DNA from 3 places in the Arthrobacter sp. NPDC057013 genome. Region 2 is predicted to be linked to each of the others. Evidence: riboswitches for the same ligand, from Rfam matches in the RefSeq annotation. Region 2 holds a riboswitch; each other region holds the start of a gene.
The links. Region 2 has a riboswitch for thiamine pyrophosphate ahead of thiC (phosphomethylpyrimidine synthase ThiC). Riboswitches for the same ligand answer to the same signal wherever they lie in the genome.
Positions count from the first base shown of each region.

Region 1: it holds a riboswitch for thiamine pyrophosphate, as region 2 does, so the genes downstream of both, ACFTSA_RS11485 (ECF transporter S component) here and thiC (phosphomethylpyrimidine synthase ThiC) in region 2, are expected to answer to the same signal.
Region 3: it holds a riboswitch for thiamine pyrophosphate, as region 2 does, so the genes downstream of both, ACFTSA_RS17320 (bifunctional hydroxymethylpyrimidine kinase/phosphomethylpyrimidine kinase) here and thiC (phosphomethylpyrimidine synthase ThiC) in region 2, are expected to answer to the same signal.

Region 1 is NZ_JBHUSE010000007.1:40,176-43,443, forward strand. It holds gene ACFTSA_RS11465 (DUF2975 domain-containing protein) at 1-103, shown strand, start outside; gene ACFTSA_RS11470 (helix-turn-helix domain-containing protein) at 103-309, shown strand; gene ACFTSA_RS11475 (DUF4235 domain-containing protein) at 337-600, opposite strand; gene ACFTSA_RS11480 (heme-degrading domain-containing protein) at 676-1,227, opposite strand; TPP riboswitch at 1,348-1,492, shown strand; gene ACFTSA_RS11485 (ECF transporter S component) at 1,564-2,184, shown strand; gene ACFTSA_RS11490 (ABC transporter ATP-binding protein) at 2,184-3,268, shown strand, end outside.
Region 2 is NZ_JBHUSE010000006.1:240,313-243,580, reverse strand. It holds gene ACFTSA_RS11200 (VOC family protein) at 1-438, opposite strand, end outside; gene ACFTSA_RS11195 (amidohydrolase family protein) at 517-1,599, opposite strand; TPP riboswitch at 1,696-1,803, shown strand; gene thiC (phosphomethylpyrimidine synthase ThiC) at 1,799-3,268, shown strand, end outside.
Region 3 is NZ_JBHUSE010000015.1:33,311-36,578, forward strand. It holds gene ACFTSA_RS17315 (Rne/Rng family ribonuclease) at 1-1,726, shown strand, start outside; TPP riboswitch at 1,903-1,999, shown strand; gene ACFTSA_RS17320 (bifunctional hydroxymethylpyrimidine kinase/phosphomethylpyrimidine kinase) at 1,982-3,268, shown strand, end outside.

The sequences.
Region 1 (3,268 bases), on a different contig from region 2:
GATGCTGGTCGGCGGCGCCGTCATCGGCCTGCTCATGGTGGTGATGCGCGCGCTGCTGCGGCAGGCCACGGCACTGCGGACCGACATGGAAGCCGTGATCTGATGCCCATCGTGGTGCGCATCGACGTCGAACTGGCCAAACGCAAAATGAGCGTGGGGGAGTTCGCGGACCGGGTTGGCCTGACGCCGGCCAACGTGGCCGTGCTGAAGAACGGACGGGCCAAGGCCGTGCGCTTCAGCACGCTGGAGGCCATGTGCAAAGTGCTCGGCTGCCAGCCAGGCGATCTGCTCGAGTGGGTCGAGGACTAAACCGGTAAGACCGGCCGGCGTCGGGGCCTAGACGATGTCCTGGGTCTTCGCGAAGCGGGTGATGGCCCGCTGCGTGCCGCGGTTGGCCAGCACCTGGATGACCGCGCTCACGGACGCGGAAACGAGCGCGAACGTCAGGGCCGTGCGCAGCGTGGTGGGGACATCGTCCTTGTCACCCTTGGGCGGCTTCTGCCCGGTGACCTTTTCCCAGATGGTATCGACGGCCTTGGTGCCGGCGAATCCTGCCAGCAGGCTGATGCCCGTGCCAAGCAGCTTGATGAAGAAACTCATTCCGGAACTCCTCGCGTGGTGAACACTGGTCTTTGCCTAGCCTATCCGGACGAAACAGCCTATCGGCATGAAACGCTAGCTTTGCCGCATGGACCGGTGGATTTCCCGCAACGCCTGGACCACGAGGTCGTGGTCCGCTTTCTGCGGCAGCCCGGACACCGTGACCACGGCCACCGCTCCCACATCCCGGACATAGATTGGGAAGGCTCCGCCGTGCGCGGCGTAGGTGGACTGGTCGAACCAGGCGTTGTCCTCGATCCGTCCGCCGCCGGCCCTGCCGCGCAGGCCCACCAGCAGCGACGGCTCCTCGTAGCGCACGGCAGTGCGCCGCTTGGCCCGCACCCAGCCCTCGTTGTCCGGCGTGGCACCCTCGAGCGCCACGTGAAAGAGGACCTGTTCACCCTTGGTGATGTCGATGGCAATGGGGAGGTTGTCCTCCTTGCCGCGTTCAACCAGTTCCAGGCCGAGCGCCAGGGCGTCGTCCTTGCTGAACCTCGGGAACTGCAGCTCGGCGATTTCACCCTCGATCTGACCGATCAGGGCTTCCAGGGCTCCCGCCGGCTGGTCCTCGGCGGAATCGGGGTCAAAGGCGGGCAGGCCAGCGCTGCCGGAGTCCTGTAGCGTCATGGCCCCAATGTACTCCGGGCGGCTGCCCCGGCCGCGCAGGGAGCCCTCCCCGACTGTGACGGCGGCCCCGGAATTCCGGGGCCGCCGAGGTGTAAACTGGACCAGCCCACAAGGGCAGATTTATTACGACAGGGGAGCGCCGCCGTCGGGATGCAAAGGCCACTTGCCAGAGCAGCCGCGGATGGGCGCTGAGAGTGCGGACAGCCGCAGACCCTCGAACCTGATCCGGCTAGTACCGGCGCAAGGGAGTCGAGTTCTCAGAGCGCCCGGCAGAAGGTGGCCCGCCACCGGCAGCCGGGGGAACGCTTTCCCCTCCTGTTCCTCAGGAGGACCATCATGACAACAGCAGCAATCAAGAAGACCAGCTATAACTGGCGCGTGGCGGACATCGTGGTGGCGGCGCTCATCGCCGTTGCCGGCGGCGTCATCTTCTGGGCCTGGTCCCAGGGCGCCAACCTCATCTCCGCTCCCGTCAACGCCGTCTACCCGCCGCTGAGCGGTCTGTACGCCGGAGGCTGGATGATCCCGGCGGTCCTGGGCATGCTCATCATCCGCAAACCCGGCGCGGCCCTGTTCTGCGAAACGGTCGCAGCCACCGGCGAGCTCATCATGGGCTCCCAGTACGGCACCACGGTGCTGATTTCCGGCGTCCTCCAGGGCCTGGGCGCGGAGCTCGTGATCGCCGCCCTGGTGTACCGGAAGTTCAACCTCCCGGCCTCACTGCTTGCCGGTGCCGGCGCGGGCCTGTTCTGCGGCCTCAACGACTCCTTCGCGCCGTGGGGCTGGAACATCGCCTACGCCCCAGGAGACAAGCTCGCGTACATCGTGTTCTGCGCCATCTCCGGCGCAGTCATCGCCGGTGCCCTGTCCTGGATCGCCACCCGCGGCCTGGCTAAGACGGGCGTACTGGGCTCCTTCGCGTCCCGCAAGGCAGCCACGGAGCCCGTCTTCTCCTGATGCCCGCACATCACGACGGCGGCGTCCGCCCCGCCGCGGTACGCGCCCGCGGCTGGGGCTGGCGCCACGCCGGCCGCACCAAGCCGGCCGTCCACGCCCTGGACCTGGACATCCGGCCCGGCGAACGGGTCATGCTGCTGGGCCCCTCCGGGGCCGGCAAGTCCACGCTGCTTCACGCCCTGGCCGGCGTACTGGGGGACAGCGACCCGGGCGGCAGTTCGGCCGACGACGGCGGTCCGCAAGGCACCGGGGCGCCGGACCCTGACGACGCGGACGAGAGCGGTCAGCTGCTCATCGACGGCGCACCGTCGCGCGCGCAGCGCGGCCGTGCGGGACTCATGCAGCAGGACCCGGAAACCCAGGTGGTGCTTTCCCGCCTGGGCGACGACGTCGCCTTCGGCGCCGAAAACCTCTCGGTGCCCCGCGGCGAGATCTGGCGCCGCGTGCACGAGGCACTGGACGACGTCGGACTCGCCCACCTGCCGCTGAACCACCCGACGTCGGCCCTGTCCGGCGGCCAGAAGCAGCGACTGGCCCTGGCCGGCATCCTGGCGATGAGGCCGGGACTGATCCTGCTGGACGAGCCCACCGCGAACCTTGATCCCGCCGGCGTCCTGGAGGTCCGGGACGCCGTGGGCCGCTGCCTCGACAAGACCGGGGCCACCCTGGTGGTGGTGGAGCACCGGGTTGCCGCGTGGAAAGACCTGGTGGACCGCATTGTGGTCCTGCAACCGGGGTCGGCAGCGGACGGCGCGGTGCTGATCGACGGCACGCCGGACGAGGTCCTCCAGCAGGCCCGCGGGATGCTCACCGCCGCCGGCGTCTGGGTCCCGGGCTACGTTCCCGAAACCCGGCACCGCTCGGCCGCCGGTCCGTCCAACGCCAATAGCGGCCGGCTGCTGCTCGCGGCCGAAAAGCTGGCGGTGTCGCGGGAACGTCCCAGGCGCCGCGGCTTCCGCGCCGTACCTCCCGAGCCGGTGCTGCGCGACGTCACGGCACAGGTCCGGGCAGGGGAGGCACTGACCGTCACAGGTCCCAACGGCGCCGGCAAGTCCACCTTTGCGCTGACCCTCGCCGGGCTGCT
Region 2 (3,268 bases):
GACGTTCTTGCCCTCCCAGGACCACGCCGAACGCGGGCGGTCCCAGTAGAGTTCGATGCCATTGCCCTCCGGATCGGTGAAGTAGAAGGCCTCGCTGACCAGGTGGTCGGCGCTGCCCACGAAGGCCTGCGGCTCGTACTGGGCCGCGCTGGCTACGGTGGCGGCGAGCGAGGACTGGTCCTCGAAGAGGAGCGCCGTGTGGAAGAGGCCGGCCTCGCCCCGGTCGGGGATGTTGAGGCCCGGAGCGGGGGCGAGGTGGACCAGGGGCGTCTTGAGCCGGCCGAGGTAGAGGCCGCCGTCCTGCTCGGCGACGACATCGAGCCCGAGGGCGCGCTGGTAATAGTCGGTCATGAGCTTCATGTCGCCCACCTTGAGCATGACGGTGCCCATGGTGAGGTCGGCAGGAAGCAAGTCCTGGCTGCTGTCTGCTGCTGTCATTGAATACTCCCGAATGTCCGGACCACCGGATTTCGGCGGCCTCTACATCTCTAAATTACTTGAAGCTTCAATTTATTCCTAATGGACGATCTTGCCCCCCAACACCACGTTCGCGAGACTGCGGATGGTCCCCGGCACCGTGCGCGGATCCTCCCGGCAGACCACCACGTCCGCCGGCGCACCTTCGGCCAGGCCTTCGGCGCCCAGCCAGCGGCGCGCCCGCCAGCAGGCAGCGTCCAACGCGGCCGGAGCCGGCAGCCCGGCGGCGTGAAGTTCGAGGATTTCGTCCGCGATACGGCCGTGGCGGATCACGCTTCCGGCATCCGTTCCCGCGTAAATTTCGACGCCGGCCTCATAGGCCTCCAGGACGCGCTCACGACGGCGGGACCACAGTGCGCGCATGTGCCCGGCATACCGCGGAAACTTCGGCTCGGCCTGGGCTGCGATGTCCGGGAAGGTGGCGATGTTGATGAGTGTCGGAACGATCGGCACCTGCTGCGCGACGAACCGGGGAATGTGCCTGGGCAGCAGGCCCGTGGCGTGCTCGATGCAGTCGATGCCGGCGTCGAGCATGTCATCCAGGGTGTCCTCGCCGAAGCAGTGTGCCGTGACCCTCGCCCCCTCGTCGTGGGCGGCCCGCACGGCGTCCCGCACGGCAGCGGGCGGGAACGACGGTGTGAGGTCGCCGGCCGTCCGGTCGATCCAGTCCCCCACCAGCTTGACCCAGCCGTCACCCTCGCGCGCCTGCTTGCGCACCGCCTCCACGAGGCCCTCCGGTTCGACTTCCACGGCGAAGTTCCTCAGGTAACGGCGCGACCGGGCAACGTGCCGGCCGGCCCGGATGATGCGCGGCGTATCGGCCCGCTGCTGCAGCCACCGGGTGTCACTGGCGGCCCCGGCGTCACGGACCAGCAGCGTGCCGGCGTTGCGGTCCGTGATCGCCTGGGCATACGCCACGGCGTCGTCCACGGCGCCGCCCGGGCCCAGCCCGATATGGCAGTGGGCATCGGCGAAACCGGGCAGGACCCAGCCATCGAGGACGGCGTCCGGTCGCCGGCCCGGAGGATCAAACGTGAGCTTCCCGTCCACGGACCAGAGCCCGCTGCGTTCCTCGTCCGCAGCCGTGAGCACGGGTCCGCTGAATTCGATGATGTGCGCCATGGCTTCCAGCTTAATCGGCTTCCGTGGCGGCAAACGGGCTCGTCGGACCGGCTTTTCATAGATGGACAGGTCCAATCCGGGGTGTGGTAGCTTCGTTTACGACCACACGGGGGCCCCTGCAGGGGCTGAGATCAGGCTGGCGCAGCCTGCGACCGTTGAACCTGTCCGGGTAATGCCGGCGAAGGAAGTGAGCAGTAAATTGAGCACCCAGAAATCACGGCTGAGCCCTGCCCAAATTGATGCAGCCCAGAGCGAAACCGCCGTTAACGCTGCCGGTAGTGTCATGCAGTCGCTGAAATCCCATTCACTGGCCTATCTGGAAGGTGACGGCTTGCGGGTTCCGGTAACGGAAATCGCCTTGGAGCCCTCACCGAACGGCGAGCAGAACGAACCGCTGCGGGTTTACCGCACGGCAGGCCCGGGAAGCGACCCCCTGGTGGGCCTCGCCCCGTTCCGCTCGGAGTGGATTACGGCACGGGCAGACACCGAGACGTATGACGGACGTGAACGGAACCTGCTCGACGACGGCAAGTCGGCCGTGCGCCGCGGCGCGGCTTCCGCCGAATGGAAGGGCGCCCGGCCGGTGCCCCGCCGCGCGGCTGACGGCAGGACCGTCACGCAGATGCACTATGCGCGCCAAGGCGTCATCACCCCCGAAATGCGCTTCGTGGCCCTCCGCGAAAACTGCGATGTGGAACTGGTCCGCAGCGAACTCGCCGCCGGACGGGCCATCATCCCCAGCAACATCAACCACCCGGAATCCGAGCCGATGATCATCGGCAAGGCGTTCCTGGTGAAGATCAACGCCAATATCGGCAACTCGGCCGTCACCAGCTCCATCGCGGAGGAAGTGGACAAGCTGCAGTGGGCCACCCAGTGGGGCGCGGACACGGTCATGGACCTGTCCACGGGCGACGACATCCACACGACGCGTGAGTGGCTCATCCGCAACTCCCCCGTGCCGATCGGCACGGTGCCGATCTACCAGGCCCTGGAAAAGGTCAACGGCGAAGCGAACGCCCTCACCTGGGAGATTTTCCGCGACACCGTCATCGAACAGTGCGAACAGGGCGTGGACTACATGACCATCCACGCCGGCGTGCTGCTGCGGTACGTGCCGCTTACGGCGAACCGCGTAACCGGCATCGTGTCCCGCGGCGGATCGATCATGGCGGGCTGGTGCCTGGCCCACCACCAGGAAAACTTCCTGTACACCCACTTCGACGAACTCTGCGAGATCTTCGCGAAGTACGACGTCGCCTTCTCGCTGGGCGACGGCCTCCGGCCGGGTGCGACGGCGGACGCCAACGACGCCGCGCAGTTCGCCGAACTGGACACGCTGGCTGAGCTGACCCAGCGGGCCTGGGAATACGACGTCCAGGTCATGGTCGAGGGGCCGGGGCACATCCCGTTCCACCTGGTGCGCGAGAACGTTGAGCGCCAGCAGGAGCTCTGCAAGGGTGCTCCCTTCTACACGCTGGGACCGCTGGTCACGGACGTGGCCCCCGGCTACGACCACATCACCTCGGCCATCGGCGCCACCGAAATCGCCCGCTACGGCACGGCCATGCTTTGCTACGTCACGCCGAAGGAACACCTGGGCCTGCCGAACAAGGACGATGTGAAGACGGGCGTCATCACATACAAGATCGCCGCGCACGCCGCCGAC
Region 3 (3,268 bases), on a different contig from region 2:
CGGCCGGTACCTCGTGTACGTCCCTGGCGGCTCCATGACCGGCATCTCCCGCAAGCTGCCCGACGTCGAACGCAACCGCCTGAAGCGCATCCTCAAGGACCGGCTTCCCGAGGACGCGGGCGTCATTGTGCGCACGGCCGCTGAAGGCGCCTCCGAGGAGGAACTGACCCACGACATCAACCGCCTCCGTGCCCAGTGGGAGGGGATCGAGAGCCAGGCGAAGTCCACCAAGGTCCTCGCCCCTGAGCTGCTCTACGGCGAGCCGGACCTGACCATCAAGGTTGTGCGTGACGTCTTCAACGAGGACTTCTCCAAGCTGATCGTCTCCGGCGACGAGGCGTGGGACACCATCGAGGCGTACGTCACCTACGTTGCCCCGGACCTGGTGGGCCGGCTCGAAAAGTGGACCAAGGACGAGGACATTTTCTCTGCCTGGCGAATTGATGAGCAGATCCATAAGGCACTGGACCGCAAGGTCTTCCTGCCGTCCGGCGGCTCGCTGGTCATCGACCGGACCGAGGCCATGACGGTGGTCGACGTCAACACCGGCAAGTTCACCGGCAGCGGCGGCAACCTCGAAGAGACTGTCACCAAGAACAACCTTGAGGCAGCCGAGGAAGTTGTCCGCCAGCTGCGCCTGCGCGACATCGGCGGCATCATCGTCATCGACTTCATCGACATGGTGCTGGAGTCCAACCGCGATCTGGTCCTGCGCCGCCTGGTGGAATGCCTGGGCCGCGACCGGACCAAGCACCAGGTGGCCGAAGTGACGTCCCTGGGGCTCGTGCAGATGACGCGCAAGCGCATGGGCACCGGCCTCCTGGAAGTCTTCGGCGAGCAGTGCGAGGCATGTGCCGGCCGGGGCGTCGTCACCCATGACGAGCCGGTGGAACACCGCCGCGCCAACACCGTGGCCGCGGAGCACCACGTGCACCGTGCCGAGGTCCAGCCGCCTGCCCGGTCAGAGCGGAAGCGACGCCGGGGCAAGGGCGGGCAGCCGTCCTCCGAGACTGCTCCGGCCGCCCCTGCTGCGCCGCACCACCCGGAACCGTCGGAAGCTGAACGCCATGCCAAGGCTGAAGCGACCCGTGCTGCCCTCGCCAACATCGCGGCAGCGGCCCACGCGGCGCATCTGCACGAGGAAGCGGCCCACAGTGCCGCAGCATCGGGTGAGGCCGCCCGGCCTGCCGCACCCGCGGCCGCCGCACCGGAAAGCCCGGTGGTGCACCGCGCTCCGGAGACTGAGAGCGTCTCCGGACGGCCCGGCGCAGTGCTCACCTTTGGCGGGGAAAAGGTCGTTCTCCCGTTTGTTGATCACAGCGACGAGCCGGCCAGGGAAACGCCGGCCCTGACGCTGGATCGGTTGGAGGAAGCCTTCGCGCACCTTGGTGCTCCGGTTGCCCCCGCCGAAGAGGAGGCTCCGGAGGAGGTTCCCGCGGCGGTCCGGCAGGAAATCCAGCAGCCGGCGGCAGGACAGCCGGTGGAGAGCCCCGCTGCGCCGTCCCGCAGCCGCCGTCCGCGCCGTAACCGCAGTGCCAGCCGCGCCCAGGGGGCAGCCAACGAGACATCCGTGGAACACCACGAGGTTTCGCCGGCTGCTGCCGCCGGACACTCGCACGAGGCCAAGGCGCCGGAAGCGGGCAATGCGCAGGCGGCCAAGCCGGCTCCGCAGGCAGCCAGTGAACCGATCATTCTGGGCGTCGGGGTACCCGCCTCGGAACTGTAGGACGAACAGGTCCCGGGCCGACAGGCTCCAGGCTGACTGACCTCCGAGCCCACGGGTTAAGGCCCGGTACCGCGGTTGCGGTGCCGGGCCTTTCTGGTTCCGTCCTGTTTGGCGCCGGACAGCCTGACGCAGACGGCATAATTCCGTGCCCGGCGCCGGTCCACACGCTAGGCTGGAGCACTGACACGGGGTGCCGCGCACGGGCCGGCTGAGATTCAAACCCGTTGAACCTGTCCGGTTAGCACCGGCGAAGGGATGTCTTCTTTGCCATCAACATCGTCATCAGCATCACTCCTGCCCGCACCCGCGGCTGCCGCCGGCTCCCTCAGGGAAACCGCGGCCCTGGCCGCTCCGACCTCCCGCGACGTTCCGCGGGTCCTGGCCATCGCCGGCTCGGACCCATCCGGCGGCGCAGGCATCCAGGCGGACCTGAAAAGCATCGCGGCCCACGGCGGGTACGGGATGGCCGCAATAACCGCCCTCACCGCCCAGAACACCACCGGCGTGCGGGGCGTGCATGTTCCGCCGGCTTCCTTCCTGTCAGCGCAACTCGACGCGGTCAGCGACGACATCCACGTGGACGCCGTGAAGATCGGCATGCTGGGCGATGCGCAGGTGATTGCCGCGGTCCGCAGCTGGCTCGAAGAGGTGCGGCCCGGCGTCGTGGTCCTGGATCCGGTGATGGTGGCCACCAGTGGTGACCGGCTCCTGCAGGAGTCTGCGGAGACAGCCCTCCGGAAGCTGCTGCCGCTGGCGCACCTGATCACCCCCAACCTTCCCGAGCTGGCCATGCTGCTCGGCGAGCCTGAAGCGGCCGACTGGGCCGTTGCCCTTGAGCAGGGCAGGCGGCTCGCGGACCAGACCGGCGCCACGGTCCTCGTCAAGGGCGGCCACCTGAACGGCTCAACCTGCCCGGATGCCCTCGTGAACACGGCCGGGCTGCTGTCGGCAGAGGTGGTGGAGGTTGCGGGCGAGCGGATCAGCACGCGGAACAGCCATGGCACCGGGTGTTCGCTCTCCTCGGCCATGGCCACGGCCCAGGCGCGCCTGGGCGACTGGGAGGCGTCACTGCGGGCGGTCAAGCCCTGGCTGGCCGGGGCCCTTCGCACGTCCGGGCAGCTGGTAGTCGGCGCCGGCAACGGACCGATCAACCACTTCCACCACCTGGCCCGGACAGGCAGTACTGCCACGCCCGAACGCAAGGGCGGGTTCGCGCAGCTGTTGCGCGCCGAGACTGTTGCCGACCTGGAAGCCATCTATGGCCTCGGGTTCATCCGCGGGCTGGCCGATGGAACCCTGATGGAGAAGGAATTCGCGTACTACCTCGCGCAGGATGCCATCTACCTCAACGGCTACTCCCGTGTCCTGGCCCGGGCCAGTGCGCTGGCGCCAACCGAGTCCGAGCAGCTGTTCTGGGCACGTTCCGCCCAGCAGTGCCTGGAAGTTGAATCCGAGCTGCACCGCAACTGGCTCAGCACGCGCACCGTGCAGACGGAGCTGGGCCCGGTCACGAAGGCCTACGTAGACCATCTGGTGGCGGCC